DNA from 3 places in the Nonomuraea sp. NPDC005983 genome. Region 2 is predicted to be linked to each of the others. Evidence: riboswitches for the same ligand, from Rfam matches in the RefSeq annotation. Region 2 holds a riboswitch; each other region holds the start of a gene.
What was found. A riboswitch is a leader RNA that binds a small molecule or an ion and turns the genes downstream of it on or off. The one in region 2 is predicted to bind thiamine pyrophosphate.
Positions count from the first base shown of each region.

Region 1 (10,273 bases), on a different contig from region 2:
ACCGGTCCGACCGGGAGATCCAGGCCGGTCTCCTCAAGTAGTTCGCGGCCCACCGCGTCCTGGGGAGTCTCGTGCGCATCGACCTGGCCACCGGGGAGCTGCCAGGTGCGGCTCCGTCCGGGGCGCACGAGCAGGACCCGGCCGTCCTGATCTTGGACGAGGGCGTTGGCGCCGACGTGCCAGCGTGGCAGGCTCTGCTGCCACTCCTCGACGTCCAGTCGCGGCTTCGGCGGCGCGACACGGCGTACCAAGTCCAGGACCTCCACGCGGACGGCGGGAAGGGCATCGGCATGCCGCCAGGTGTAGCCATCATGGTCGGGAGACAGGATGATGTCCGCCGAATCGACGTGGGCCGTGAACACCGACTGCCGGATGACGTCCCGAGCGGCGGCGTAGTCGAGCTGCCCCGCGTACGTGGCGATGTCCACGTCGGCCAAGCCGACTCCCTGGAGTACACGTCTCGCCGCGCACTCCGGGAGCTCACCGTCTTCCACCAACCCGCCGGGCATCTCCCAGCGGCCCGGTGCGGAGTTGCCCGCTGCTTGACGCAGAAGGAGGACCCGCCCCTTACGGTCGAAGACCGCTACTCCCACGGAAAGGCGTGCGCTGCTGTCGCGGGCGGCATCGTCCATGTTCCTCCTCAGGTCACGGTAGCTGGGAGCTGGGCGGTGTTGCTGCGGGCTCCCTGCCGGGCGGGTGGCGGTAGAAGCATCGCGCCCTCCTCGGTCATCGCGTCCTGCTTCACTGATTCAGCAGGTCGGAGAGCGTCCTGTTCAGGCGGGCCGCGCGCGCTTCCAGGGTCCGCGCTTTGAGCAGCGGAAGGATCACCAGGTAACGGGCGGTCTTGTCGAGCGCTTCGAAACGGGCGGCGGCCTGCGGATGCGCCGCGAGTGCGGCGGTCAGGTCGGGCGGGACGGTGGCGTTGCGCTGGGCGGTGTAGGCGGCCGCCCAGCGACCGTCCGCCTGGGCGGCGGCGACTTGCGCCAGGCCCGGCGGACGCATCCGCCCGGCGATAGTCAACGCCTCCACGCGTTCGACGTTCACCCGCGACCAGGGGCTGCCCTTGCGGCGGCGCGAGTACCGCTGCAGGTAGAAGTGCTCGTCATGGGACCTGCGCTGGCTGTCGATCCAGCCGTAGCACAGCGCGATCTCCAGCGCCTGCGCGATCGTGACCGAGTCGGCGGCCGACCCCTTCTTGGCGATCTTCAGCCAGACGCCGTCCTCACTCTCGTGGTGCCCAGCCAGCCACGCCTCCCACTGGGTGGCGTCCGCGAAGTGCATCATCGGCCCACGACCTGCAGGTAGTGCTGGTTGTACATGACGCCGAGGACGTTGCCGAAGGGGTCGACCACGGAGGCGGTGACGAAGCCGGGACCGCGCTCGACCGGCTCTTCGTATGCCGTGGCGCCCAGGGAGAGCAGCCGTTCGAAGGCGGCCTCGACGTCATCCACGTGCCAGTAGGTCACCGCGCCGCCGGCCTCCTCGGGGCGGGGGCGGGAGGCGAAGCGGCTGTCGATGATGCCGAGTTCGTGCTGGTAGTCGCCGATGCGGAACTCGACGTAGGCGGGCGTCCCCTCGGCCGGGCGCGCGAAGTACGGCTCGATGCCGAGCAGTTCGGTGTACCAGCGGGCGGCAGCGGTGACGTCGTCGGCGAAGAAGCTGACGGTGGTGAGGCCTCGCAGCATCGGGTGGTTCCCTCCTCAGCGGGTGACATCACCCATCCTCCATCCCAAAGTGCTCATCCATTGAGCACTTTGTGGGGACTTCACGCCGCCTGCCACCCGAGCACGTCACGATCGACGGCGACCGCGGCGTGCTCCAGCACTGGCTGTTCCACTCGGCGTTCTGAGCCAGTCCCCGCCAACGCGGTAGTCGAGCAGCACGAGACGATCGTCGATCACGCTCGTACCGATGAGGCTCAGGTCGACGTCGGGCAGCTCGGCGAATACCAGGCCCTCACCGGCCGCACCGTGGATCATCGGGAAGATCATCACCCGGATCCGTCTTGGCCCGCTCGGTGTACCGCTTCACCTGCGACGCATCAGCGACCCCGAGCTGCTCAGCGACGAAATCCAGCACCGCCATCGGCACATCAAGAGGATCCTCCAGGAACGTCCCCAGCCAGCGGACGGTCACCAGTTGCAGACCGAACCCGAGTTTCATGTGCTCGTCACGACGACGGCCCACCAACACATGGTCCTCGTCATCCAGGAAGAACACCCGCTCCAGGCCAGCCTGCGACACACAGCCCCGCATACCGGCCGAAGGCCCGCCTCATCAGTCAGGAACTTAATCGGCACACCCACCACGCAGGTGGAGGCAAGGCTCAAAGGCCCCGCTACAACGCGTGCTGCAGGCACGGTCAAGCGCCTGGTCAAAGCGTTCCCCTGATCGGCGGTAACGTCCCAGTGCGCCCTCACAGCGTGATCCTGCCGATCGGCTGGCCGACGCCACGAGCCCGCAGCCGCGTGCTTCTACGCGCGGCGGCCCGCGTCACGCCGGGCGTGCCGGGGCGAGCGCGGTCAGGCACTCGGGGCAGGCCGTGGACAGGTTGCCGACAGCCTCGAACGGCATCGGCTCGCCGCCCTGGTGGGGGAGAAGACGGTGCTGCGGGATCAGGGCGACGCGCAGCCCGCACGCCGCGACCTGCCAGCCTCTCGAGCGGGGATTCGCCCGGGATGCACCGCTACGAGCCGCCGCGCACCCCACGCGGCCTGCCGTTAACGAAGCTGTCGTGAAGTACAACCTCACCGTCTCCGGAGGCATCGGTGTTCACGCCCGCCCCTGACGAGCAGTTCCGCACTCGGCTCTGACCGGGAACGTTCACCTGACCTCACCACAAGGACACATCGGCCCTACTTGCGGCGGGGGTGCCGCCACGCGCGGCACCCCCGCACGGATTCAGCGCACGCGGAAGGCGCGCTCCACGGTCTGGCTGACCGAGGTGCCCGCCGTGTCACGCGCCGTGAGGCGGAGCGACGCGAACTCCCCCTGCCGCGGAAGGACCGGAACAATCGCCTTCCAGGTGTCCTTGCCAGTGGGCACGACCACGGCCCGGATCCACGAGGCGCCGTCGCGCGACACCTCGACGCCGACGTGGGACAGCGGCCGGGTCGCCCCGGTCATGCGCTCCAGCCGCAGGGGCAGCGCGAGCACCCCGGGCCTGGTCGCGTTGTCCAGGTCGAGCTCGGGGTAGGCGCGCAGCACGAACAGCGGCACGGGACCGGCACCCGACGAGGTGAACGACCACTCCGTCCTGACCTTGGCGGACAGCTCGCTGGCCTCGGGGTCGACCGTGCCGTCCAGGACGAGCTGGAAACGCCCGGAACCGGACTCGACGGGGAAGGTCACCGTACCGGGCAGCTTGTTGGCCGTCCCCACGACCTGGCCGTCACGCAGGAGCGTCGTGGTGCCGCTGCCGTAGTCGCTGCTCACGGCGGAGCGACCGGGACGGGGTGGGTACCACAGCGGCATGCGCGTGAGCGTGAAGGCCTTGTCGTTCCTGGTCACGGTGGCGGTGCTCGGCAGGGCCGGGCCCACAACGCCCGTGTTCCACCACTCCTTCTCGGTACGGCCGGCCCGGTAGGAGTCGGCCTCGGCGTACTCGTCGGTCTGGTGGAGACGCCCGTTCGGCATGGTCTCGATGGAGCGCCGCCACGGTATGCCTGGCGTGAAGTACCAGGTCGGCGTGGCCGGCAACGACACGACCGCCTGGCTCCACGAGGTGTAGGACCCGGCGGGGCCGTCGGTGACGGGTGCCGCGCCGAACGCGCCCGTGGCGTCGGCCCGAAGGGTGGCCATGTGCGCTCGTACGGTGCCCAGCTCGCGATCACGCACCTTCAACGCTCCCGGCACGGATCCCTCCCTGCGCAGCAGCAGGTTGTACTGGTAGGGCGTGTCGGTGAACCTGCCGTCGGCGCGCAGGGCCGCCAGCTGGGTGAACGTCTCGAAGCGGAACCCGGGCGCCTTTCCCTCAGTGGGCGACACGCGGAAACGCAGCGGATCAGGCGAGACGTTCCGCGGCAGCGAGAAGCGGTCGAGGGAGAACCGCGCCCCCCACTGCTGGCCGTCCTTGCGGTCCTGGATGAAGGTGAAGGTCTCCCCGGCCGTCCTGGCGTCGGCGTGGTCGGTCGCCACGTTCAGCAGCCGCGCGTCGCGGGCGTCGAAGACGAGCTCCCGGTCCGCCTTGACCTCCAGGCCGGGGACCGGCACCACGCTCACCTCCACGTGACCGTCGGGGAACGCGGTCCGCAGGACGGCATAGGCCAGGTAGCGGCCCGCGGGCACGCGGACGGGCCCCTCGCTGTCGCCGTGGTTGACGCCGATGCTGATGGGGTCGCCGCCGTTTTCCGGCATGAGCGTCATCGGCATGTAGTCGTCCGGGCGGTCGGGGACCGTACCGAGCTGGTCGATCATCTTCACGTGCAGGTCGTAGCTCTCCGCCTCGGTGGAGAGGTTGACCAGGGTGGAGGCGGTGACGCCGCCGCCCGTCGCGGTGATGCGGCCGGGGAAGGCGCCGGGGCTGGACGACTTCACCTGCGCGGTGACGGTGACCGCCGCGGTACCGTTCGCGGGCACGGTCACCTGCGTGGCGCCCAGCTTGAACACGCCCTCGGGCGCGTCCAGAGCGAGGTCGAGCGTGACCGGCGCGGTGCCGGAGTTGCGGTAGGTGAGGGTCCGCTCGATGGGTTTGTCCTCGTACGGCCAGCGCAGGTGCCCGAAGGACAGCGTGCCGGCGTCGGCGGTGACGGTCTGCTTGACGGCCTTGGCGACGTCCACCCGCCCGGCGCCGTTCTCGGTGAGTGGCCCACCCGGCTTGACCGAGCCGACCAGGGTCGCCTTGAGCTGCTGCCACGTCCAGTCGGGGTGCTGCTGGGCCAGGATGGCGGCGGCGCCGGCGACGTGCGGGGTGGCCATCGACGTGCCCGAGTACGCGATGTAGCCGGTCGTGCCGGCTCGGGCGGCGGTGATGTCCACGCCGGGGGCGGTCAGGTCGGGCTTGATCGCGAAGTCCGCCACGCGGGGGCCTCGGCTGGAGAAGCTCGCGAGCTTGTCCTCGGAGTCCACCGCGCCCACCGTGAGCGCCGAGTCGGCGCTGCCCGGGCTGCCGAGCGTGCTCGCGCCCGGGCCGTCGTTGCCCGCCGCGATCACGAAGAGCACACCGCTGCTGGCGGAGATGCGCTCGACGGCCTGCTCCAGCGGGTCGAGACCGGGCTCGTCCGGGTGGCCGAGGCTCAGGTTGACGATCTTGGCGCCCTGCTGGGCGGCCCACTCCATGCCGGCGATGATGCCGGAGGCGCTGCCGCTGCCGCGGTCGTTCAGCACCTTGCCGCTGAGCAGCCGGGCCCCGGGCGCGACACCCTTGCGCGCGGGCGTCCCTGCGACGCCCTGACCGGCGATCGTGGCGGCCACATGGGTGCCGTGGCCATTCCGGTCCACGGCGTCCTGGCTGTCGGTGAAGTTCCGCGCGGCCTCCACCCGGCCGGCGAGGTCGGGGTGCTTGTCGTCGACGCCGGTGTCCAGCACAGCCACCTTGACACCCTCGCCGGTGAACCCGGCCTGCCAGGCCTCGGGCGCGCCGATCTGCGGAACGCTGCGGTCGAGCGAGGCCTTGACGGGCGCGTCCAGCCACACCTTCGCCACCGAGCTGTCCTGGTCGAGCTGCGTCCACACGGCCCGCTCGCGCGGAGCGGTGGCCGCCACGGCGTTGATCGAGGCCAGCGTACGGGCGCCGGACAGGGCGGTCATGGGCGCGGCCCCGTCCCGATACTGCACGATCAGCGGCAGCCCTTTGACCGAGGCGTCATCCAGCCCATCCGCGATCAACCGGGGAACCTGGAACAGGTGGCGATCCAGCACACCCCTGGCCACGTCGCCGGCGACGTCCAGCGGGATGAGCGTCCAGTCGTCCTTGGTGCCCTCCGTGACGTACCGGACATCCTTCCTGCCGGGACCCGCCTCGAAGTCGACACGGTCACCGTCCACGGTCACGCGGTCCCCGGTGATCAGCGTCACGCTCTTGGCGGCGGCCGCGTCGGGCGGTGGGGTGTCCGCAACGGCCGGCGGGACGGCGACCAGGGGGATCGCCAGCGCAGCTACCGCGATCAGCGTTCTGGCTAACATCGTCGTTTCCTCCTCATATAGCAGGAGGAGTCAACCAGGGGGCACTTCGCGCGATCAAGCAACCTGGGTGGCGCCATCGGTCATGGCACATCTACGACACGGCGCCCGAGCATAGAACCTCAATTCAACTTGAGGTCAACCGTGGCCTGTCTGATCCTCTGCTACTGTCGATCGCGACGCGGGGTGCCCGGAGAGCCGGGCTGAGATCACACCCGTAGAACCTGATCTAGTTCGTACTAGCGAAGGGACGTCGCATGTTCTGCGAGGAGATCTGGGCGCGCACGGCCAAACTGCTCGACGCGATCCACAGCCATCCGTTCAACGCCGCCCTCGGCGACGGCACCCTCGACAGGGACCGTTTCGCGTTCTACATCGTCCAGGACGGCCGCTACCTGGTGGCGTACGCCAAGGTGCTCGCGACGGCCTCGGTGCGCGCCACCGACCCCGCCGACGCCACGTTCTTCGCCGGCAGCGCGCACACGGCGCTCGCCGTCGAGCGCGCCCTGCACACCGGCTACCTCGAGGAGTTCGGGCTGAAGGCCGACGAGGTGGCGGGCGTCGCCACCTCGCCGACCTGCCTGGCCTACTCGTCGTTCCTTCAGGCCACGGCGCTCGCCGCGCCCCTGCCCGTGCTCGCCGCCGCGGTCCTGCCGTGCTTCTGGGTGTACCAGGACGTCGGCGCGGCGCTGCTGGAACGCACGGCGGGCACGAGCGACCATCCGTACCAGGCGTGGATCGCCACCTACTCCGACGCGAACTTCGCCGCCTCGGTGCAGCAGGCCAAAGCGATCGTCGACCGGCTGGCCGCCTCCGCCGACCCCGCGACACGCCAGGCCATGGCGGAGGCGTTCTGCCGGGCGACCGAGTACGAGTGGATGTTCTGGGACAGCGCGTGGCGGCTCGAAACCTGGCCCACCGCGCGCTGGCTCGGGTGACTCCGCCGCGATGAGCTCCACGGCGCGCGTTCCGGGAGTGGTCCCCTGGCCGGGGATCTTCCTCGTGCCGAAGAGAACATCAGCAGGGACAGGGCGAGTGATCGGATAGCTCGGCCATCAGCGCGGGTCCGCCGCGAGGTAGTCCTCGACGTCCCGCGCGACCTCCTCCTCGACCAGGTCGTTGTTGACGGCTATCGCGGCCGCCGACCCCATGCCGGCCGCGGTGACCACCTGAGCCCGCGGATTGACGACGTTGCCCGCCGCCCACACCCCCGGCACGCTGGTGCGGCCCGAGGGGTCGGTGCGCACCCAGCCGTTCTCGTCTCGCTCGCAGCCGAGGCCGGTCAGCAGGGCGTCGCGGGGCACCATGTGCGGGAAGACGAACACCGCGCTGCGCGGCACCTCCTGGCCGTCGGCCAGTTCCACCCCGCGCAACCGGTCGCCGTCGACCATCAGCCGCTTGACCTCGCCGTCGACGACGCGGACCCCGCGGGCGGCCAGCCGCTCGCGCTCCTCGCCGGTCAGGTCGAGAGCGTGCGGGAAGAAGACGATGTCGGCCGACCACTGCTGCAGCAGCAGCGCTTGGTGCACCGCGCCCGGGTGGGTGCCGAGCACGCCGATCGGCTCGTCGCGGACCTCGTAGCCGTGGCAGTACGGGCAGTGCAGCAGGTCCCTGCCCCACCGCTCCCGCACGCCGGGGAGCTCGGGCAACTCGTCGCGCAGCCCGGTGGCCACCAGGATGCGGCGGGCCCTGAGCACCGGGCCCCCGGCCAGGTGCACGTGGAAGCCGTCGCTGTGGTCGTCGATGTGATCCACCCGGCCGTCGATCAACCGTACGCCGTACCCGGCCACCTCGGCCCGGCCCACCTCCAGCAGGGACGCCGGAGGCATCCCGTCGCGGGACAGGAAGCCCTGCATGTGCGCGGCCGGGGCGTTGCGCGGCTCCCCGGTGTCCACCACCGCCACCCGGCGGCGGGCCCTGGCCAGCACCAGAGCGGCGTTCAGCCCGGCCGCACCGGCGCCGGCCACCATCACGTCGTACATCATGTCGTTCGTCGTCTCGCTCATGGCCCCCAGCCTGCGACCTTCGGCCCGCTGACGGCAATCCTTGTTGCCGTTTCCGGGACAAGTGCGGTGCAATGGGAGATGTGGAGCACTCACCAGCCATCGCCCAGGCGCTCGCCGAGGTCGGCCCCCGCCTCAAACGCCTGCGCACCCTGCGCGGCGTCACCCTGGCCGCCCTGGCCGAGGCCACCGGCATCTCCAAGAGCACGCTGTCGCGGCTGGAGTCCGGCCAGCGCCGCCCCAGCCTGGAACTCCTGCTCCCCATCGCCCAGGCCCACCAGGTTCCCCTGGACGAGCTGGTCGGCGCCCCCGAAGTCGGCGATCCCCGCGTCCGCCTCACGCCCAGGAGGGTGAACGGCAACGTCGTGCTGCCCCTGACGCGGCAGCCCGGCCCGCTGCAGACCTTCAAGATGGTCATCCCGGCCGGCCGGAACACCCCCGAGCCCTGCACCCACGAGGGCTACGAATGGCTCTACGTCCTCTCCGGACACCTGCGTCTGATCCTGGCCGACCGCGACCTGATGCTGGGCCCGGGGGAGGCCGCCGAGTTCGACACCCGCCTGCCGCACTGGTTCGGCAGCACCGGCGACGGCCCCGTCGAAGTCCTCAGCCTCTTCGGGCGGCAGGGGGAGCGCATCCACGTCCGCGCCGCCCCCCGCTCCCGCCGCGACCAGCTCCAGGACGGACCGTAGGGCCCGCAGCTACCTGCGGCTACGTCTGGCGTCCGCGCTGGTTGAGCGCGGAAGGCGAGGGCGTCAGCGCTGTTCCGGTGTTCGCGGGACGAGCAGCCCCCGGTTGAACGCCTCGGTGACGGCGGCGGCGCGGTCGTTCACCCCGAGCTTGGCGTAGATGTTCAGCAGGTGAGACTTGATGGTGGCCTCGGTGATGAACAGCTTGGCCGCCGCCTCGCGGTTCGTGGCCCCGGCCGCCACCAGTTGGAGGACCTCGACCTCACGCTGGCTGAGCGGCCCCGGGGCAGAGGCGCGTACGCGGCTCATCAGCCGGGCTGCCACCGAGGGGGCGAGCACCGACTCACCTCGGGCCGCGGCCCGGACCGCCCGCAGCAGCTCGTCGCGGGAAGCGTCCTTGAGGAGGTAGCCGGAGGCGCCGGCCTCGATCGCGGGGAGCACGTGGCTGTCGGTGTCATACGTCGTCAGCACCAGCACGCGGGCGTCACTTCCGCGCTCGGTGAGCTGCCTTGTCGCACTCACTCCGTCCACGCCGGGCATCTGCAGGTCCATCAGGATCACGTCCGGCTCCAGGGCCTCGGCCAGCCGAACCGCCTCGGCTCCGTCGGAGGCCTCTCCGAGCACCTCGAACTCCGGGTCGCGCGCGAACATGCTGCTCAAACCGTCCCTGACCACTGGATGGTCGTCCACGATCAGCAGCCTGATCGCGGTGCCGGGGCGGTTCACGCGCACACCCCCGCCCGCTCGGCGGGGACGCGGGCCGAGATCCCCGTACCGATGCCCGGCTCCGACTCGATCTGCAGTGTCCCCGACAGGCCCTCGATCCGCTGTCGCATCGCGACCAGGCCGAACCCGCCGTGGTCGGCACGCAGAGCACCGGCGGCATCGTCTCCGAGCCTGGCCGGATCGAAGCCGTCGCCGTCATCGCGCACGTCCAGGGCCACCTCATGGTCCATGTATGACAGTGTCACCCCCACCCGGGTCGCCCGCGCATGCTTGGCCACGTTGGCCAGCGCCTCCTGCGCGGTCCTGAGCAGCGTGACCTCAGCCTCCGGCAGCAGCGGCCGCGCCGTGCCGGTCGTCGTGACCTGGACCGGGATCTCGTGCAGGGCCGACCAACGCTCGGCCACGCCCGCCACCGCCTCGCTCAAGCGCGCCGACTGCAGCGGTTCGGGACGCAGCGCGTGCACCGATCGCCGCGCCTCCGCCAGACTCTCCCTCGCCAGCGTGGTCGCGGCCTCGATGTGCCTGCGCCATCCGGCCGGATCCTCGCCGGTGTGCGCGGCCGCGCGCAGCTGGCTGACAATGCCGGTGAGCCCCTGCGCGAGGGTGTCGTGGATCTCTCGCGCCATGCGCTGCCGCTCGTCATGCACGCCTGCCTCCCTCGCCTGCGCCAGCAGCTGCTCGTGCAGGGCCGCGTTCTCCGCCAGCGTCGCCGCCAGCCTGCGGTTGGCCTCGCGC
Region 1 covers NZ_JBEXUP010000068.1:11,239-21,511, reverse strand. The annotation lists gene ABZ297_RS26945 (NUDIX hydrolase) at 1-632, opposite strand, end outside; gene ABZ297_RS26940 (YdeI/OmpD-associated family protein) at 742-1,284, opposite strand; gene ABZ297_RS26935 (VOC family protein) at 1,281-1,685, opposite strand; gene ABZ297_RS26930 (DUF4158 domain-containing protein) at 1,957-2,256, opposite strand; gene ABZ297_RS26925 (S8 family serine peptidase) at 2,902-6,123, opposite strand; TPP riboswitch at 6,293-6,388, shown strand; gene tenA (thiaminase II) at 6,378-7,058, shown strand; gene ABZ297_RS26915 (NAD(P)/FAD-dependent oxidoreductase) at 7,176-8,126, opposite strand; gene ABZ297_RS26910 (XRE family transcriptional regulator) at 8,207-8,815, shown strand; gene ABZ297_RS26905 (response regulator transcription factor) at 8,879-9,538, opposite strand; gene ABZ297_RS26900 (sensor histidine kinase) at 9,535-10,273, opposite strand, start outside.
Region 1: linked by a shared signal. The riboswitch ahead of tenA (thiaminase II) and the one ahead of ABZ297_RS19905 (cytosine permease) in region 2 are both predicted to bind thiamine pyrophosphate.

Region 2 (10,273 bases):
CTGGAAGGTCAGCTTCTCGCCCGGGTCCGGCACGGGGAAGGGCGGGTGCCCGCCGATCACGGAGTCGGCGGGCATGGCGGTGATCTCGGCCGCGGCGGGGTTCCAGCGCAGCACCCGCCCGGCGCCGTCGAGCACGGCGATGCCGTCGGCGCTGGCGTCGAAGATCGCCCGCTCGTGCGCGCGCTGGCGGACCGCGTCCTGGTAGGCCATCGCATTGCCGACGGCGATACCCGCGTGCCCGGCGAGCAGCTCCAGCAGTTCCAGCTCCACATGGCCCGGTTTGCGCCTGGCGAACAGCGCGTACAGCGCCCCGTAGGGGCGGCCGCCGACGGCCGCCAGGCCGAGCGCGATCGTGTGCAGGCCGCTCAGCTCGGCCCACACCAGCTCGTCGAGCCCCTGCGACTCCAGCATGACGGTCTTGCCCGTACGTAAAAGCTTGCCGACCAGGCTCGTGTGCAGGTCCGTGACGGTGCCTCTGATCGAGTCGGGTAGCTGGTACGTGCTGACCAGCCGGAGCAGGTCGCCCTCGATGAGCACGAAGCCGCCCGCGTCGGCGCCGGTCAGCTCGGTCAGGCTGGCGGAGATGCGGTCGAGGACCGCCGGCAACTCCAGCTCGGCGTTGATGTCGCCCACCACGTCCGTGAGCCTGCGCACCAGCCGGGCGCGGCGGGCCATGCGCTGCCCGGCGGCCTCGTCGGCCTCGGCCAGGTGGTGGACGCACACGTACCCCGCCACCGAGCTGCCCTGCCGCAGCGCGCTGATGTCGACCCGCAGGTCGAGCACGGTGCCGTCGCTGCGTACCCGTTTGGTGCGCAGCGACACCTGCCCGCCCGTCCGCACGCGTTCGAGCACCGCGTTGTGCTCCGCCGTCAGCTCGCCCGGGACGATCGGCACTCTGCGGCCGAGCACCTCCTCGGCGGTCCAGCCGAAGAGCCGCTCCGCGGCGAGGTTCCAGACGAGGACGGTCTGGTCCCTGTCGAGCGCGACCACCGCGTTGGGCGAACTGGCGAGTACCGCACTTGCTGTTTCCTGGTCACTACTGGCCCTGTAGTCCCCCACACCTCCATAGTGCCTGTGGCGTCGTGCCGCCGACGGGCGATCCGTCCGATACGCTGCGGTCACGGCTTTCCGAGGAGGGTGAGGGTATGTCGAGCAATGACCTCGATGCCCTGTTGCGGGTTACCTCCTCCACATATCGCGGAGAGGCGCCGCCCGACATCGCATTCGGCACCTACGACGGAGCCGTCGGCAGGCTGGTGCTGGCCGTGACGGGCAAGGGCCTCGCGGCGTGCAGCTTCGAGCCGGAGAACCGGGTGTTCGAGCAGATCATCCGGCACGTCGGTACGTTCGTCGGCCCCGATCCCGGCAGGCTCGACCCGGTACGCAGGGAGCTCGACGCGTACTTCTCGGGCCGGCTGCGCACCTTCGCCACGCCGGTCGATCTGGCGCTCGCCACGCCCTTCGCGCGTACGGTGCTGCAGAAGACGATGGCGGTGCCGTACGGCACGACCACGACCCTGGAGGAGATCGGCGAGCGCATCGGCAGGCCGCGCGCGCTGCGCGCGGTCGGCAACGCGGTCGGGGCCAACCCCGTCTGCGTGATCGTGCCGTGCCACCGGGTCGTGCACGCCGACGGCGGGCTCGGCGACTACGCGGGGGGCGTGGCCGCCAAGCAGCACCTGCTCAACGTCGAGAGGCGCGCCTCAGTAGCCCGATGAGCAGCGTCACGAGCGCGGCCACCACCGCCGCGCCGAGCGCCCCGTTCATCCAAGGCTGCCTGGTGAAGCCGATGGCCTCGCGGGCCGACGCCCAGAACGCGTCCCAGGCCTTCAGGGTGGGGGTCGAGGTGGTCAGCCAGTAGGCGACGAAGCCGAGCGCCCAGGGCAGCACCATGGACCACCGCGCGGGAGCGTCCTCGGCGGTGTTCCACCAGGTCGAGCCGCCGAGCAGGAAGTAGTCGACGGCGAGCACCGCGAACATCGGCACGAAGACCGCGCCGATCACGCCGAGGAACGCCCCGTACGAGGTCACGTCCACGATCAGGGCGATGACGACCGTGATCACGCCGATGGCGGTGGAGAAGATCCGCCGGTCCACCCTGGGCATGAGGTTCTGCAGGGAGACGGTGGTCGAGTAGACGTTGGCGAAGGACTGGTCGGTCTCGCGCAGCACCAGGATGCCGAAGAACAGCGCGCCGAGCGGCGCCGCGATGAACGGCTCGAAGACGGCGGTGCTGTCCTGGAAGACCGCGCCGGCCCCGGCGATGGCCACCGCGTAGACACCGAGGCCGAGGCAGGCCACCTGGGCCAGGGTGTAGCCGCCGACCACGCCGGTGAACGCGGCGCGGCTGGAGCGGGAGTGCCTGGCGAAGTCGGCCGCCATCGGCACCCACGAGACCGACAGCGCGATCACGTAGTCGACGGCGGGGGCGAAGGCCGTCCAGGACCCGCCGGTCTGCGGCTGCGCCTTGCTCAGGAAGACCACGGCGAACCAGACCAGCGCCACGATCACGCCGGCCGTGACGTACCTGCGCAGCAGCCTGATCGCGCCGAGCGGCCAGATCGTCAGCGCGGTGGTCAGCACGCCCGCGGCGATCACCCACACCTGGTAGGGCACGGAGGTCCCGAAGATCGCCGTAGCCGCCTTGGCGATCACCCACAGCTCGAACGCCCCCCAGCCGAGCATCTGGACGATGTTCAGCACAGTCGGGACGTAGGAGATCCGCGTCCCGAACAGGCCGCGGAGCAGCACCATCGCGGGACGCCCCGTCTGCGTGCCCGGCACCGCCGCCAGGCCCACCATGGCCGTGCCGATCAGGCTGCCGACGAGCGCCGCCACGAGCGCCGCGGTGAGGCTGAGCGGCGTGCCCTGGAGCGGGTCGAGCAGAAACAGCGCGCCGGAGAAGCCGAGGAGGCTGACCCCGAGGTTGGCCCAGAGCGCGCCCTGGTCGAGCACGCCGAGGGTCTTCGGGGGAGCCTCGTCGAGGGTCAGCGGAACTTCGTTGACGCCATGCGTCATCGCACACTCCCTACGCCGGCATTACCCGGACAGGTTCATGCGGTCGGCGACGGCTTCCAGTCGCCCTCTCAGCCCGATAGCCCCGAGCTCCCGCGGTTGGACGTGTAACGAGCTGCGATCACCCCAGCTCGCGCCCCAATGATGCACCATTCGCCCGCATTCAACTACCCCACCCCCGGCTACTCCCCTGCGCCCGCTCCTCCCGCGTGATCAAGACAGGGGACTTGCTCACCTACGTCAACAAGGAGGACGTCGGCGACGTCACGCTCATGTGGTCGCGCACATGCAAGGCGGCCTGGGGCGTGATCAAGGTTTCCCCGCGGGCGACCGGTGCCATCCTGCTCGCCACCGATCTCAAGGAGAAGGGGAAGACGTCCTACCGCAGGTATACGGCGGGCAAGGGCGGACGTCACTGGGGGCCGATGTTGGCGGTGGCCCCCCGGGAGATGCGTGTACGCCTGGGCCGAGGCGTCGACCGGCCGCACCGTGAAGGACTCCGGGCATGGGCAGACCGCGATGGCGTGCCCGGGTCTACCCGGTGAGCCCTACCCGGCCTTTCACGCCGACCACACGGCGTCGCCTCGGCCGCTGACTCCCCGCTACGGCGGTTCGAACGGAACCGCTCGCACCGCGGCTACCGCACGGGGACGGCGAGCTCGCGGCCGCGGTAGAAGCCTTCCCGCTCCGCGACGACATAAGGGGCCATGGCCTCACGTCGACGCGTCTCGGCCTCGGAGGTCCGCCAGGAGTCGCACGCTTCCTTGGTGTCCCACAGCGACACCCCGGTGATCTCCTGCTCGTCCTCGGACCAGTACGCATAGGCGTGGCGCAGACCCTGCGGGTACGGGCTCGGGCGCCATGCCCTTTCGAACTCCTCCAACATGCCCGGTTTGATGCGGCGCGTCGTCACCCAGACGAAGTGCTCCCTCATCGCAGCCTCCTCCGGAACTCCGATTCGGCTTGATGCGCTCTCTCCATCCACCATAGTTCGCTGCTGGGCCCTCCCCCGGTCCTCGATCGCTCCCGGCCCTGTGGGCCCTATTGCCCCGCCGCCCAGAAAGCTGATGCTCTGCCACAATCCGTCAGCATGAAGATCACGCGTAGCCGAACGGTAGTGATCGCTTGCGTGCTCGGGCTGGCGGCGTGCACGGCCGAACCATCACCGGTGGCCGGCCCGCCGGCTTCAGCGGGCCGACCGAAGACGTCCGCGTCGAGCGCGGCACCGCAGTCGTCCCCGACGGCCTCTCCGGTTTCGACGCCTGAATGGCAGTCGGTGGAGCCGGACGGTGAGCAGTACGCCACCGCTCTGAACGATGTGGCGGCGACGGGTCCAGACACGGCCTGGGCGGTCGGTCATCACGCCGGCGCGGAGGACGAGTCTCCCCGGGGAGTTCTGGTGCGCATGGACGGCCTGCGATGGCGAGCCGAGCAGAACATCTGGGGTCGCATCTCCGGCGCGCTCAGCTCGGAGTTGAGAGCAGTGGACGCCGACGACTCCGGCAACGCCTGGGTCGTCGGCAGCGTCGATGCCATGGGTGAAGACGGCCCGGATCTCAAACGGTTCCCCTTGGCCTTGCGCTGGGACGGCCGAAACTGGGAGATACACACGCCCTTCAAAGACGCCTGGGACCTGCACACGTCCTTCAAAGACCGCAAGGATCATTGGCTGACCGACCGACTGACCGACGTCGCCGTGGACGGCCGGCGAGCGGCTCTGATCGGGCTGCGCGGCCTGGAGTCCGCCGGTGAGATCAGCTCGCCCACCCTGTTGACCTGGAACGGCAGGCGTTTCAGCAGGCGGGAGTATCGGCGTGGAGGCAGGTTCAACGCCGTGGACGCCGGAGCGGGGCACATCTGGATCGCGGGCATGTCGTCCAGCGGCCGATGCACGGACTCGCACCCGGCGATCTGGCACAGCGCGTCCCCCGGTGGCGCGCCGACGCAGATGAGGCTGCCCTGGCTGGGACGCGGCTCGTTGCGGCATATCTGGCAGAACGGCCCGTCCGACGTGTGGGCGGTGGGCGAGACCGGCACCCGGTGGGCCTGCGACCAGGACGGTCCGGGCGGACCGCTGGTCCTGCACTGGAATGGAACCTCCTGGAAGAAGATCAAGCTGCCCCGGTGGAAGGTGACGCTGCAGAGCGTCACCGCCTTCGCCGCTGACGACGTGTGGGTGGCCGGTGTCGAGTACGGCGGCGACGATGAAGCCACGCGGGTCACGTTGCTGCGCTACAACGGACGACGATGGACCCGCGACTACCGCGGCGTCGCCGGCGGGGTCTGCGGTGACGGCTTCACGATCACTCGTGCCCCCGCCCCCTCCCGTCTCCTGCTGGCCGGGAGGGCGGGCTGCGGCGACGACGAGAAACCCTCCCTCCACGTCCGCCGTTAGGCCGTGTCCGGAGTTTGGATCTTAGGTGGGTCGGAGGCTTCGCATCCAGAGGATGGCGCCTCGCAGGTGGAGCCCGGCGAGGTAGCTGTCCGGGGTCTTGTCGAAGCGGAAGGCCGGCCCACGCCGCTCCTTGATCTGAAAGGGCGACCAAGATCTTCAGGACACCAGAGGCCGGTACATGTACGGGGTCGTGGTGGTCAGCTGCGCGAACCCGAGCCGCAGCAGGATCGGACGGCTCTCGCTGGACGCGTCGACCTGCAGGTAGCGGTAGCCGCGCTCGGCCGCGATGCGGGCACGGTACGCGATCAGCGCCCGGTAGACGCCCCGCCCGCGCCAGGCCGCCACGGTGCCACCACCCCAGAGCCCGGCGAAGTCGACGCCGGGTTGCAACTCGATCCTGGCCCCGCTCACCGGCACGTCACCGGCCATCGCGACGACCGCCGCGAGGGACTCCGGCCGCTCGGCGAGCCGGGCGAGCAGTTCCTCCCTGAGCCCTGGGGCCGACTCGCCGAACGCCCGGTCGTGGGCCTCCATCAGCAGATCCACCCCGGCCTCGTCCTCGACGGGACGCAGGTGCACGCCCTCGGGCGGCCGGGCGTCCGTGGGCACATCGCCGACCCGGGCGACCATCAGGGACTCCTCCGGCTCCGCCGTGAAGCCGGCCGTCAGCAGGCGGTCGGCCAGGTCGGCCGGGCGGTCGTGGGCGTACAGCTTCCACTCGAACGCGCGGTTCAGCGAGGTGAAATGCCGCACCTGCTCAGCTATCGCCGTGTCGGCGGTGGATTCGTCCAGATCAGACCAGAGCACGCCGTTCCAGCCGCCCTCGGCGGCCTCGCGGACCACGCCGCCCGCCCGCTCGCCCTGCCCTGCCCGCACCTGGCGGTCGAAGGCCGCCAGCACCTCGTCTCGATTCACCGGCCCACTCCAGCACCGGAAACCGGCGCCGGGCAACCGGATTTCAGACCGAGGCCGCTACCAGTGGCTTTCAGGCCACGAACGGGGGCTGGCCGGTCTCGCTGACCATGGGACGCCGCGCGCCCTCCCACGACTGCATGCCGCCGCCGACGTTGACCGCGTCGCGGCCGAGGTGGTTGAGCCACGCGGCCACCTGCTGCGACCTGCCGCCGACCCGGCAGACCACGTAGACGGTCTGGTCGGCGGGGACCTCCTCGACCCGCCCCTGGATCTGCGTCATCGGGATGTGCACCGCCTCGGGAGCGTGCCCTGCCACCCACTCCTCCTGTTCGCGCACGTCCAGCAGGAAGCCGTCGGCGGGGACGTCGCGCGCTGCGATCTCGGGAACCGTCATATCTCCATCATCGCGTGTCGCGCGTGGTGAACGGGACGGACTGCGGCAATCGGACGGTGCTCCAACCTGCGCTACTTGAGCAGCCGCGACAGCCGGCGGTCGGCCAGGGGCTTGCCGCCCGTCTGGCAGGTGGGGCAGTACTGCAGCGACGAGTCGGCGAAGGAGACCTCGCGGATCGTGTCGCCGCAGACGTCGCACGGCTGGCCGGTGCGGTTGTGCACGCGCAGGCCGGACTTCTTCTCGGCCTTGAGGTCCTTGGCCGCCAGCCCGTGCGCCCGCTCGACCGCCTCGCGCAGCGTGGTGACGATGGCCTCGTGCAGGTCGGCGATCTGCGCGTCGGTCAGCGTGGACGCGATCTTGAACGGCGACATCCTGGCGGCGTGCAGCACCTCGTCGGAGTAGGCGTTGCCGATGCCCGCGATGACCTTCTGGTCGCGCAGCAGGCCCTTGATCTGGGTGCGGTTGCCGCTGACGATGCTCTTGAGCGCCGCCGGGGTGAAGGACTCGTCGAGCGGGTCGGGGCCGAGGGCGGCGATGCCGGGCACCTCATCCGGATTTTTCGTGACATAGACGGCTAGGCGCTTCTGCGTCCCCGCCTCGGTCAGCTCGAAGCCCGGCGCACGACCCTCGTCGTCGGGGGCCAGCCGCACCCTGACCGCGAGCGGCCCCTTGCCCGGACGGACCGGCTTCGCCCCCGACAGGTCCTCGCGCCAGCGCAGCCACCCCGCGCGGGCCAGGTGGATCACCAGGTGCACCCCGTCGCAGTCGAGGTCGAGGAACTTGCCGTGCCTCGACACGCCCGTGACGGTCAGCCCGCCGAGCGCGGTGACCGGCGGGTCGAACGTCTTGAGCGCCTGGATCGCGACCACGTCCACGCCCAGGATGGTGCGGCCCACCGCCTGCTCGCGCAGGAACCCGGTGAGCGATTCCACTTCGGGAAGCTCCGGCATGCCACCAGGGTACGTGGCGTCGTCCACAGCCTGTGGACTGTCAGGGCACGTCCCAGAACGCCAGCTCGTGCGCCATGCCCTCGGTGAACAGCGCCTCCGCCCGCGCCGGGTCGGGGCCGGCCTCGTCGATCATCTCGGCGATCCGGGCGGCAAGGGCCGCGAACCCCGGATCGGCGTAGGTGTCGACCCAGGCCCGGTAGCGCGGCTCGGTGGGCGGGTTCTCCGCCAGTTTCCTGCCGAGCATCGAATACCCCCACATGCAGGGATAGAGCGCGGCCAGCCCCTCCCCGTACGAGGCCGCCGCCTCCAGCAGGAAGGACGTGTACGCCGCGCACGCGGGCCCCTTGGCGGCGCCGTCCAGATCGGCCCCGAACCGGGCAGACAGCGACCTGTGCAGGTCCAGCTCGTCGTGGAAGGTGGTGTGCGCCAGATCGACCAGGTCACCCAGGTGCGCGTCGGGCGCCTGCCAGGCCAGCCGGGCGAACACCCGCACGTAGTCGTGCAGGAACAAGTAGTCCTGCTCCAGCCACGACCGGAACACCGGCTCCGGCAGATCCCCCCGCCCGATCCCCACCACCGTGGGATGCGCGAGCTGCGCCTCCAGCAGCGGGCGTCCGATCGCGTGCAACCTCTCGGAGATATCCATGGACGGCAGGCTAGTGTCGAGGTATGGGTGTGACGATCGCGGAGGAACTGCTCCTGCTGGCCTACAGCGAGGACGACGGCAAGCAGCTCATCGGCTCCGCTCAGCTCGATCCCGCGCTCGGCGGGGCGATCCTGGCGGAACTGGCGGTCAACGACCGGATCCAGCTGACCGACAAGAAGCTCTCCGTCACGGACCCCACCCCGCTCGGCGACGACGAGCTCGACGCCGCGCTGGCCCGGATGGCCGCCGACGGCAAGGAGCGCAGGCCCGCGTGGTGGGTACAGAAGCTGTACTCCACCAAGCTCCGCAGGCGGCTGCTGACCAGACTCGCCGACGCGGGCGTGCTGGCGGAGGAGCGCGGCAAGGTGCTCGGCATCTTCCCCACCACCCGCTGGCCGGAGGCCGACGGGAGCGTCGAGGCCGAGGTCAGGGAGCGGGTGTCGAGTGCGCTGGCGGGCGCGGACCCCGACGCGCGCACCGCCGTGCTCATCGCGATCGCGCACGCTGCCAAGCTCGACCGCAAGGCGTTCCCGGAGGCGAGCAAGGAGCGCGTCAAGGAGATCGCCGAGGGCGCCTGGGCGGCCGACGCGGTGGCCAAGACCATCGCGGCCATCAACTCGGCCGCCATGATCGCCGTCACCTCGGCCGCGATCGGCGCCGCCGCCTCCAGCGGCTGACCGGCCAGGCCACCGCCCCAGGCCGCCGCGTCAGTTGCCGTCGATGATGTCCTTCGGCACCGGCCGGTCCTCCTTGAGGGCGTTGAACAGGGCGAGTGCCTTCTCCCTGTCCCACTTGACCGCGCTGCCGCCGCCCGCGATCTCGTTGCCGCCGAACGGCACCACCGTGGTCACCGGGCTGTCGCCCATGGCCAGGCCCAGCGAGAGCATGTCGAACGCGGTCGTGCCGTCGTCGACGGTGACCGCCTCGGTGGCGCTCAACGCCAGGGGGATCGAGGTGAAGGGGTTGATCAGGACACCCGGGCTGGCCGCCTTCTTCACGACCGCGCCGAGGAACTGCCGCTGCCGCTTGGTCCGCTCGAAGTCGGGCAGCGCCCCGCCCTTGCGGGTGCGGACGTAGCCGAGGGCCTGGGCGCCGTTCAGCACCTGCTTGCCCTTCTTGAGCTTGAGCCCGGCCTTGGGGTCGTCGACGGCGGCCCGGACGTCGATCTCCACGCCGCCGACCGCGTCGACGATGCCGACGAACCCGGCGAAGCCGATCTCCATGTAGTCGTCGATCCGGACGCCCGTGACGCTCTCGACGGTCTGCACCAGCAGCTTGGGCCCGCCGAGGGCGTAGGCGGCGTTGAGCTTGTTGCGCCCCTTGCCGGGGATCGTGACAGCCGAGTCGCGCGGCAGGCTGACCAGGGTCGGCTTGTCGCTGCCCGCCGGGATGTGGAGCAGCATCATCGAGTCGGTGCGCTGGCCGGCGGCCTTGCCGGTGGCCAGCTTCCTGCGGTCGGCCGCCGACAGGCCCTTGCGGCTGTCGGAGCCGACGAGCAGCCAGTTGGTGCCGGGGGTGTCGGCGATGCGGCCGGGGTAGTCCTCGAGGACGCCCTCGATCCCGGTCAACTTGGAGTTGATCCAGAAGAACAGGCCGACGCTCGCGACCAGCAGCACCGCCACCACACCCGCGATGATCTTCAGGATGGTGCGGCCCTTCACCCGCCCGCGCGGCGGTCTGGGCCCCTGCGAGGGCCCCTGCGAGGACGGCTCAGCCTCGTCCCGGTGCCTGAGCGGCCTGACCGGGCTGTTGCCCGAGCGCTCTCTGCCGTACACGCGCGAACTGCTCCTCGGCGGGCCGGCATCGGCGGCCGGAGCCGCGGCGGGCATCTTCTGCGTCGCTCCCGGGATCTGGTGTGCGGGCGCGCCGGACCCGCCGCGCAACTGCGGCCCGTTGTCGGGCAGCGGGCGGCCGTCGCCTGGCGAGCGCATGGCTCGCGTCCGGTCCTCGTCAGACAC
Region 2 covers NZ_JBEXUP010000042.1:5,578-15,850, reverse strand. The annotation lists gene ABZ297_RS19915 (PAS domain-containing sensor histidine kinase) at 1-1,059, opposite strand, end outside; gene ABZ297_RS19910 (methylated-DNA--[protein]-cysteine S-methyltransferase) at 1,146-1,718, shown strand; gene ABZ297_RS19905 (cytosine permease) at 1,684-3,018, opposite strand; TPP riboswitch at 3,009-3,122, opposite strand; gene ABZ297_RS19900 (hypothetical protein) at 3,225-3,560, shown strand; gene ABZ297_RS19895 (hypothetical protein) at 3,653-3,949, opposite strand; gene ABZ297_RS19890 (hypothetical protein) at 4,421-5,410, shown strand; gene ABZ297_RS19885 (GNAT family N-acetyltransferase) at 5,567-6,325, opposite strand; gene ABZ297_RS19880 (rhodanese-like domain-containing protein) at 6,396-6,719, opposite strand; gene ABZ297_RS19875 (DNA-formamidopyrimidine glycosylase family protein) at 6,791-7,669, opposite strand; gene ABZ297_RS19870 (TenA family protein) at 7,710-8,315, opposite strand; gene ABZ297_RS19865 (GPP34 family phosphoprotein) at 8,339-8,992, shown strand; gene ABZ297_RS19860 (LCP family protein) at 9,023-10,273, opposite strand.

Region 3 (10,273 bases), on a different contig from region 2:
CCCCCGCGCCCGCTGCCGGGCGCGGGGCGGCCTTCGGCGAGCGTCAGGCGCTTGGTGCCGAGCGCCTGACGTCTCCGTCCAGTGGCCAGGCGCTCGGTGGCGAGCGCCTGGCCGTTTCAGCGGGCCAGGCGCTTGGCGAACTCGGCCGCTGCCGCGCCCGGATCGTCGGCGTCGGTGATGGCGCGCACCACCACGACCCGGCTGACCCCGTACGACATGACCTCGTCGAGATTGCTGAGGTCGATGCCGCCGATACCGAACCACGGCCGGTCCGTGCCGAGCGCCGCCGCGTGCCTGAGTAGCGGCGGGCCGGGCGCGTGCCGGCCGGGTTTGGTGGGCGTGGGCCAGATGGGGCCGCAGCAGAAGTAGTCGACGCCCTCCTCCACCGCGGCGGCGGAAGCCTCTGCGGTGGAGTGGGTGGACCTGCCGATGAGGATGTCGTCGCCGAGTATCTCTCGCGCGACGGTCACGGGAAGGTCGTCCTGCCCCAGATGGAGCACGTCGGGACGGGCCGCGACGGCGATGTCGGCCCGGTCGTTGACCGCCAGCAGCCGGCCGTGCCGGTCGCAGGCGTCGCGGAACACCTCCAGGAGCGCGAGCTCCTCGCGCGCCTCCAGCCCCTTCTCCCGCAGTTGGACGATGTCGACGCCACCGGCCAGCACCGCGTCGAGGAACTGTGCGAGGTCGCCGCGATCACGGCGGCCGTCGGTGCAGAGGTAGAGCCGCGCGTCAGAAAGCGAGGGCTTGGGCACGCCGCTTGACCTCGGTATGACGTCCGGCCCTGATCGCCTCGATGGGCGAACCGGGCAGTGATTCGTCTGGTGTGAAGAGCCAGCGCAGCGATTCGACGTCGTCGTATCCGGCGTCCTGCAGCACGGTCAGCGTGCCAGACAGGCCCTTCGTCACGTCCTTTCCATCAATGAACACCGCGGGCACCTGAGGCCCGCCGCTACCACGCCTCACGCCGAGGAGCTTGTGGTCCTTCAAGAGCTGCTTGGCCCGCCCCATGGACAGGTCCAGGCGTTGGGCAACTTGGGGGAGAGTGAGCCACTCGTCGATGAGCTGTTCGGTCTCCCGGTCGATCTGTGCAACAGAAAGCGTCACGAACCCACAACTACCACATGGCACCCATGCTCAAACAACACAATCCCGTAGGGCGACATCTGGATCTACCAGGCGTTCCGCGTCGAGGCGGTGGCCGCCCTCGATGATCCTGCGCCCCTGGACGAGGTCCCGGGGGCGGTCGACGGCGAGCACCGCGGCGAGGGTGTCGTCGGCGGTGAGCCAGCAGGCCGACCACTTGCCGCCTGCCTCGCCCCGGTAGAGCAGGCGCTCGCCCGCCGGATGGTGCCCGGCGTACTGCACCATGTGCCCGAACTGCTCCGACCAGAAGTACGGAACCGGGTCGTACACCGCCTCCTCGCCCAGGATGGTGGCCGCGGCCACCTCGGGGGCGTTGAGCGCGGTGTCCCAGTGCTCGACCCGCAGCCTCGTCCCGTAGCGGCGCGACCACCACGCCGCGCAGTCGCCCACCGCGAGCACGCCCGGCATGGACGTGCGCAGGCGCTCGTCGGTGACGACGCCGTTGTGCAGGTCGAGGTCGGCGCCGGCGAGCCACTCGACCGCCGGGCGCACCCCGATGCCGGTGACCACCACGTGCGCGTCGACGAACTCGCCGCCGACCAGCTCGACGCCGCCCTCGTCGACGGACGCCACCATCGTCTCGAGCCGCAGGTCGATGCCCTCGTACCAGGGCTGGGTGCGGGCGCCGATCTCGGCGCCGACGGCGTGGACGAGCGGGGTGGGCCCGGCCTCGATCACGGTGACCGCGCAGCCGGCGCGGCGGGCCGCCGTCGCCACCTCGGCGCCGATCCAGCCCGCGCCGATGACCGCCACCCGCGCTCCCCGGACGAGCCTGGCGCGCAGTTCGAGCGCGTCGTCGAGGGTCCGCAGGACGTGTTGCGGCCCGTCTCCGGGCAGCGTGATCGGGTCGGCTCCGGTGGCGATGACGAGGTGGTCGTAGCCCAGCTCGCCCTCGGTGGTCTCCACGACGCCCTCGCGCAGCGCCTTGGCCGAGACGCCCGGCCAGAAGTCCACTCCCAGGGCGTCGAGGTCGGCGTCGACGAAGCTGGAGTCGGCGGTTCCGAGCAGCACCGCCTTGGACAGCGGCGGACGGTCGTAGGGGCGATGCCGCTCCTGACCGATCAGAGTGATCCTGCCGTCGAACCCGCGTCCGCGCAGCGCCTCGACGCTGCGGAGCCCGGCCAGCCCCGCTCCCACCACCACGACATGTCTCACGTTCATGACCATAACGGGGCCCGTGCCGGCGCGTGGCCCCGAGGCCTTAGGCTGAAGACGTAAGACGCGCGGGAGTCCGGCCGTTACCGGGCTGAGAGGAAGGCTTGACCGGGCCTTCGACCGCAAGACACCTGATCCGGATCATGCCGGCGAAGGGAGCGGACATGCAGGTCGTGGTGGGTGGCGGGATCATCGGGCTGTCGGTGGCCTGGCGCCTGGCCCGCGCCGGCCGCCCGGTGACCGTCGTCGACCCGGCTCCGGCCTCGGGCGCGTCGCACGCGGCGGCGGGCATGCTGGCGCCGGTCAGCGAGGTCACCTACACCGAGGAGCCACTGCTCCGCCTGGGGATGGCGGCTCTGCGCAGGTGGCCGTCCTTCGCCGCCGACCTCATCGCCGACGCCGGCCTCCCGACCACCGGCCTCGCCCGCCCCGCCCCGGGGCCCTGCGCCGAAGGCGGGCCCGGCCCCCGTGCCGGGGTGCTCGGCTCCTCCGCGCTCCCCACTGCCGAGGCCGGCGGGCTGGATCTCCGCTCCGACGGGACTCTCGACGTGGCGTTCGGGGCTGACGACCTGGCCGCGCTCGACGAGCTGGCCACGTTCATGGAGAAGCTGGGGCTGCCGGTCGAGCGGCTCACCGGGCGCGAGTGCCGCCGTCTGGAGCCGATGCTGGCGCCGTCCGTCCGTGGCGGCGTGCTGGCCCCCGGCGACGCGTGGGTGGACCCGCGCCGCGTGACCGCCGCGCTGCTCGTCGCGTTGGAGCGGCGGGGCGTGCCCCTCGTGCGGGCGCGCGTCACCGAGCTGATCCGCGAGGGCGGTGCGGTCACAGGCGTGCGGCTGGCCCCGCCCGGCCCGCCGGAGACCACGCCTGGCCACGGTGTGCCCACGGCGATCGGGCCCGGCCACGGCGTCCCTGCGGAGATCCCGGGAGGCGGCGACGTGCCTGGGGAGATCCGGGCGGAGCGGGTCGTCCTGGCGGCGGGGGCGTGGAGCGCCGAGCTGGCCGAGGTGCCCGTCCGGCCGGTCAAGGGGCAGATCATGCGGCTGCGGTCCCCCCAGCCGCTGCTCGGGCGGTGCGTGCGCGGCACCGTGCACGGCGCGTCTGTGTACCTGGTGCCGCGGGGCGACGGCGAGCTGGTCGTGGGGGCCACGCAGGAGGAGCTCGGGTTCGACCGGCGGGTGACGGCGGGCGGCGTGTACGAGCTGCTGCGCGACGCCCGCGAGCTGGTGCCCGGCGTCACCGAGCTGGAGGTGGCCGAGATGGTGGCCGGGCTGCGTCCCGGCACGCCTGACAACGTGCCGCTGATCGGGCCGAGCGCGACGCCGGGGCTGCATCTGGCCACCGGCCACCACCGCGGCGGGGTGCTGCTCGCTCCGCTCACCGCGGCCATGCTGCAAGGCGAGGAGAGCGAGCTGGCGCAGCTCTGCTCACCCCTGAGATATCGGGATATTTCATGAATGTGACGATCAACGGGGCCGCCCAGGAGGTGCCCGACGGCATCACCGTGGCGCAGGCCGTCCAGACCCTGACGACCGCCACCACCGGCGTGGCGGTCGCGGTGAACGGCGAGGTGGTGACGCGGAGCACCTGGGAGACGACGGCGCTCAGCGACCGCGACACCGTCGAGGTGCTCACGGCGGTGCAAGGTGGATGACCTGATCATCGGCGGGGAGAAGTTCTCGTCCCGGCTGATCATGGGGACGGGCGGCGCGCCCTCGCTGGAGGTGCTCGACCAGGCGCTGGTCGCGTCCGGCACCGAGCTGACCACGGTCGCCATGCGGCGGCTGGACCCGTCGGCCCGCGGCTCCGTCCTGGACGTGCTGCGCGAGCGCGGCATCAGGGTGCTGCCGAACACGGCGGGCTGCTTCACGGCCGGGGAGGCGGTGCTGACGGCCCGGCTGGCGCGCGAGGCGCTCGGCACCGACTGGGTCAAGCTGGAAGTCATCGCCGACGAGCGGACACTGCTGCCCGACCCGATCGAGACGTTCGACGCGGCGGAGCGGCTCGTGTCCGAGGGCTTCGTGGTGCTGCCGTACATCGGCGACGACCCCGCGCTCGCCCGGCGGCTGGAGCAGGCGGGCTGCGCGGCCGTGATGCCGCTCGGCGCGCCCATCGGGTCCGGGCTCGGCATCCGCAACCCGCACAACATCGAGCTGATCGTGGAGGCCGCCTCGGTGCCGGTGATCCTCGATGCGGGCATCGGGACGGCGAGCGACGCGGCGCTGGCGATGGAGCTGGGCTGCGACGCCGTCCTCCTGGCGACGGCGGTCACCAGGGCGCAGCGGCCCGACCTGATGGCGGCGGCCATGAAGGCGGCCGTCCAGGCCGGGCGGCTCGCCCACCAGGCAGGCCGCATCCCCCGCCGCCGCTACGCCGAGGCGTCCTCCCCGACCACGCCCTGAACCCCGCACCAACGCCCCTGCCCCTGGCCCCCTCCGGCCCCGCCGGCAGGAGGGGGCGTCCCGCTCGGAACCACCTTGCGCTCCTCTCCCGGAGAGGGGTGTCACCCCGTCGCCGGCCGGGCGTTCGTTCCCGCGCATGGGTCCGTTCGGCGGGGTGTGGTGATGTTGGTGCGGTGGACGGATCGTTATGTCCCGCTCCCTTCGTGGTGGGCGCGTTCCAAGGGGCACGGCTCGGCATCGGTTTCGGGTGGTCAGGCCCTGCCAGTAGCGAAACGCCCGTAAACTCAGCGGGGTGGACACGACGACGGCGGACCCCTTGGTCGGGCGACTTATCGATGGGCGCTACCGCATCGAGTCCCGCATCGCCAGGGGCGGGATGGCGACCGTCTACCTCGCGCTGGACATACGGCTTGATCGTACGGTCGCGCTGAAGGTCATGCACGGCTCGCTGGCCGCGGACCCCGCGTTCGTGCGGCGCTTCATCGGCGAGGCGAAGTCCGTCGCCAGCCTCTCGCACCCCAACGTGGTGCACGTCTTCGACCAGGGCACCGACGGCGACGTCGTCTACCTGTCGATGGAGTACGTGCCGGGCAAGACGCTCCGCGACATCCTGCGCGAGCGCGGCAGGCTGCCCGCCCGCGAGGCGCTGGAGATCATGATCCCGGTGCTCGCCGCGCTGGGGGCCGCGCACCAGGCCGGGATGGTCCATCGCGACGTGAAGCCGGAGAACGTCCTGCTGACCGGCGACGGCCGCGTCAAGGTCGTGGACTTCGGTCTGGCGAGGGCGATCGAGGCCACCAACCAGACCCGCACAGGCGTGATGATCGGCACGATCGGCTACATGTCGCCCGAGCAGGTGACGACCGGCGGCGCCGACGTGCGCAGCGACGTCTACGCCGCGGGCATCATGCTGTTCGAGCTGGTCACGGGCCAGCAGCCGTACGACGGCGAGACACCGATGTCGGTGGCCTACCGGCACGTCCACGACACGGTCCCGCCGCCGTCGTCGCTGCTGCCCGAGGTGCCGCCGCTGATCGACACGCTGGTGACGCACGCCACGGCCCGCGAGCCGCAGGACCGTCCGGCCGACGCGACGGCGATGCTGGTGGCGGCCGTCGACGCGCACCGGATGCTGCCCAGGCTGACGAACCCGCCGCTGTCGCACTCGGGCGCGCACTCGGGCGTCCACTCCGGGGCGCACTCCCACCCTCCTCAGACCAGGCCGCCGGTGGCGCCGGCGCACACGCTGATCCAACCGCGCACCGAGGTCGCGCCGCCGCCCGAGCCGCGTAAGAGCTCCGGGTTCAGGCCGAACTGGTTCCTGGTGGTGCTCGCCGGCGTGATGGTGGTGGCGGTGGCGCTGACGGGCTGGTACTTCTCCCAGACCGCCTACGTCGCCGTCCCCGACCTGGTCGGCAAGAACCTGGCGGCGGCCAAGCAGAACGTCACCGGGCTCGGCTTCCAGGTGCGCGAGGCCGAGGGCCAGTACGACGAGAAGATCGCCGAGGGCCTGGTGCTGAGCACCGACCCGGTCGCCAAGCAGGAGGTCGAGAGCGGCGCGGTGATCACGCTGGTGCCCTCGCTCGGCCCCAAGCGGATCGTGGTGCCGAAGGTCGAGGGCATGTCCGCGGCCGACGCCCGCATCGCCGTCGCCAACGCGGGGCTGACCGTGGGCCAGGTCAAGCGGCTGGCGGACCAGCAGATCGAGCGCGACAAGGTGATCCGGACCTCGCCGCAGGTCGGCGAGAGGGTCAAGGAAGGCACCCGGGTCAACATCTACGTCAGCGCGGGCATGGTGATGCCCGACGTCGGCGGCATGCCGAAGGACGAGGCCGCCGCCTACCTGGGGCAGCAGGGCTTCCAGGTGCAGGTCAACGAGGTCGACGACGACGCCGAGCCCTGCACGGTCATCGCCCAGTCGCCGAAGGCCAAGGCTGAGGTCAACCGGGGAGCGGCCGCGATGATCACCGTGGCTCGCTGCCAGACCGACTTCTGGGACTACTGGACCCGCGGCGACAACGAGGGCCGCGACGACCAGGACGTCCGGCTGGTGCCCGCGGTGATGGGCAAGAACGTCAACGACGCCAAGCGCGAGTTGGAGCAGCTCGGCTTCAAGGTGCAGGTGCGCAAGCTGGTGGGCGACGGCGTGGTCCACTTCCAGCGCCCGACCCCGAACAGCGAACGCCCCGCCGGCGCCCAGGTGTTCCTCTGGCAGTGACCGGCAGGGAGGCGGCAGGGAGGCGGCGCGGACACCTGTGCACCCTCCAGCCCAGGCCGGGCGCGCGGGCTCAGGCCAGGTGGCCGTGTAGGCGCACTCTGGCCAGGCCGCCGTCCGGGTAGATGTCGACTCGGACGTGCGTCACGGGGCCTGCGGGGGCGAGCCGGAAGCGGTGCGGGGTGTCGGGCTGGAGCCGGGTCCGGGGAAGCAGTTCGGTCTCCTGGTCGCCGTCGAGGCCCGTCATCGACAGCCAGCCGGGGGCGTTGAACAGCAGGTTCGTGGTGTCGATCTCGGCCAGCGTGACGAGCCCGCGCCCGGCCAGGCGGATGACCAGCCACTCGTTGCCCTCCTCGCGGCGGCGCGCGGTCTCCCAGCCCTCCGCCTGGTGGCGGGCCAGCCCGGGGGCGAGGGCGTTGTTGGGCGAGGAGTAGAACGCGTTGGAGCAGGCGGTGACGAGCCCGCCGTTCTGCAGCGCGGCCAGGTCCAGGCTGAGGCCGTCGTAGACGGACAGGTCCTGACGGACCTCGCCGTGCACTCGCAACCGGGCGATCCCCCCGTCGGGATACATGTTCAGCCGGATGTGGGTGTACCGGGCGCTGTCGGCCACGTCGAAGTGGTGCTCGGCGTCACCTTCCAGGCCGCTCCTCGGGACGATCTCCGTCCAGCGGGCGGCTCCCAGCTCGGCGGGCGACGGATGGCCCCCGACCTCGGCGGCCTCGACCGAGGCGTGTGGCGGGTAGTTGCCCTTGAACCAGGCCGTGTCGATGACCACCCCGCGCACCACGCCCGGCAGCCCGAGCCGGACGATCGCCCAGTCGTGGCCAGGCTCGCGGCGACGCCGGGTCTCCCATCCGTCGTAGACCTGCCCCTTGTGCCCGAACGTCTCCGCCCGGAACGCGGGACGTCCGGGACGGATCAGGTTCTCCTTCTCCGCGAAGGACTCGTCGCTGGCGGCGACGACCGACCCGCCGAACGTGCGGAGCGCCAGGTCGGGCAGGTCGGTGAAGCGTGGCATCCGATGCTCTCCCATCGGGAAGGCGCGCCGTGCGGGACGGCGTCGGCCGGCGGTCTCGGAGCAGGAAGGCGTCGTGCGGGGACGGCGCCGGTCAGTGGTCTCGGAGCAGGAGGGCGCCGTGCGGGACGGCGCCGGTGGGGCTGCCTCGTAGCCAGGTGGTGTGGACGGCGCCCTTGAGAGTGCGCCCGTGGTAGGGCGTGACGGGGTTCTTGTGGTGGAGCCGGTGGGCGTCGACGGTGTTGTCGGCGGACGGGTCGAAGGCCACCAGATCGGCGTCGTTGCCCGGCTTTATCGCACCTTTTCCGGATATTTCAGCGATCGCCGCCGGATGGGTGGACATCCAGCGGACCACCGCGTCCAGGCCGAACCCCCTGCGGGACGCCTCCGTCCAGATGATCGGCAACCCGAGTTGCAGGGAGGAGATGCCACCCCAGGCAGCGGCGAAGTCCGGCACCTTGAGATCGGCCGTCGAGGGCGAGTGGTCGGAGACCACGCAGCTCAGGACGCCCCTGGCCAGGCCGTCCCAGAGGCGGTCGCGGTTGGCGGCCGGGCGGATGGGCGGGCAGCACTTGTAACCGGTGTCGCCGTCGGGCACCTGCTCGGCGGTCAGCGCCAGATAGTGGGGGCAGGTCTCGGCGGTCACGGGGAGCCCGTCGGCCTGGGCGGCTTCCAGCACGTCCAGGCAGTCGGCGCTGGAGACGTGCAGGATGTGCACCCTGGCCCCGGTCTCCCTGGCGAGCAGGACCACCTGCTCGACCGCGCTGCGCTCCGACTCACCCGGCCGCGATTCCAGAAATTCCGGATATGTCGGGCCGGCTGGCTCGCCGAGGAGCGCCGGGTCCTCGGCGTGGACCACCATGAGGCCGCCGAACCCGGCGATCTCCTCCATCGCCTGCCGCGCCTCCGCCAGGGTGAGCGCGGGGAACTCGTCCACCCCGGAGGGCGACAGGAAGCACTTGAAGCCGTGGACCCCGCGGTCGTGCAGCGCCCTGAGCTCCTTGACGTTCCCGGGGATCGCGCCGCCCCAGAATCCGACGTCCACGTGACAGCGCCCCTCGGCGGCCCGCAGCTTGACGTCCAGCGCCTCCACGCTGACGGTGGGCGGGATCGAGTTCAGCGGCATGTCGAGGATCGTGGTGACCCCGCCCGCGGCGGCCGCCCTGGTGGCCGAGGCGAAGCCCTCCCAGTGGGTCCGTCCGGGCTCGTTGACGTGCACATGCGTGTCGACCAGCCCGGGGAGCAGGGCGAGGTCGCGCAGGTCGACGTCCTCCGCCGCATCCAGGGCGTCCGCGTACGCGTGCAGCGCCACGATCTTCCCCGCGCGCACGGCGACGGCCGCGGCCCGCTCCCCGTCGGCCGTGACGGTCCTGCGCGACCGGACCACCAGGTCGTACCCCTCACCAGTGCCGCTCACCTGACACCTCCCCTTCCCCGCGACCAGTGATTACCCTCGACAGCCGCCCCGCACCACCCGCCGGTTCACAGCCGGTCGGCGGCTATCCGGGCCGCCAGCCGTTCCAGGAGGGCTCCGGCCTCCGCCATGCACCGGTCGGGGTCCGGCTCCAGGTCGGTGAGGGCGTAGGCGGCCTCGATGCCCGCGGCGGCGAGATCGGAGTCGGACAGCGTGCGCCGCCCGCAGACCGCCACCACCGGGACCCCCGCCTTGGCGGCGGCCTGGGCGACGCCGACAGGAGCCTTGCCGCGCAGCGTCTGCTCGTCCAGCGACCCCTCGCCGGTGATCACCAGGCGGGCGTCTTCGACGAGGTCGCCGAAGCCGAGCAGGTCGAGGAGGTAGTCGATGCCCGGGCGGATCTCCGCGTGCAGGAAGGCCAGCGCGGCGAAGCCGACGCCGCCCGCCGCCCCGGCGCCGGGGGCGCCGGCGACGCCCATCGCGCGGGGGGTGTCGTCGTGCTCGACCGCGCCGAGGAGCCCGTGGGTCTGCGTGGCGACGGCGGCGAACCGCGACAGGGCGGCCTCCAGGACCTGGACGTCCTCCGGCGTCGCCCCCTTCTGCGGGCCGTAGACGGCCGCCGCGCCGTGCGGGCCGAGCAGCGGGTTGTCCACGTCGCTGGCCACCACGACCTCGACGCCGGACAGATCGGTGAACCCGGTCAGGTCGATCCGCTCGAGGCGGCGAAGCTCGGCGCCGCCGTGCCCGAGGTCGTCGCCGTCGGCGTCGAGCAGCCGGGCTCCCAGTGCCTGGACCATGCCCGCTCCCCCGTCGGTGGAGGCGCTGCCGCCCAGGCCCAGCACGATCCGCTGGGCTCCCCGCCGGACGGCGTCGGCGATGAGCTGACCGGTGCCATGGCTCGTGGCGGTGAGCGGCTCGAGGCCCCCCGGCAG
Region 3 covers NZ_JBEXUP010000138.1:4,471-14,743, forward strand. The annotation lists gene thiE (thiamine phosphate synthase) at 117-752, opposite strand; gene ABZ297_RS38015 (Rv2175c family DNA-binding protein) at 730-1,104, opposite strand; gene ABZ297_RS38020 (FAD-dependent oxidoreductase) at 1,135-2,304, opposite strand; TPP riboswitch at 2,357-2,473, shown strand; gene ABZ297_RS38025 (FAD-dependent oxidoreductase) at 2,463-3,752, shown strand; gene thiS (sulfur carrier protein ThiS) at 3,749-3,949, shown strand; gene ABZ297_RS38035 (thiazole synthase) at 3,942-4,697, shown strand; gene pknB (Stk1 family PASTA domain-containing Ser/Thr kinase) at 4,990-6,915, shown strand; gene alc (allantoicase) at 6,986-7,930, opposite strand; gene allB (allantoinase AllB) at 8,022-9,344, opposite strand; gene ABZ297_RS38055 (glycerate kinase) at 9,410-10,273, opposite strand, start outside.
Region 3: linked by a shared signal. The riboswitch ahead of ABZ297_RS38025 (FAD-dependent oxidoreductase) and the one ahead of ABZ297_RS19905 (cytosine permease) in region 2 are both predicted to bind thiamine pyrophosphate.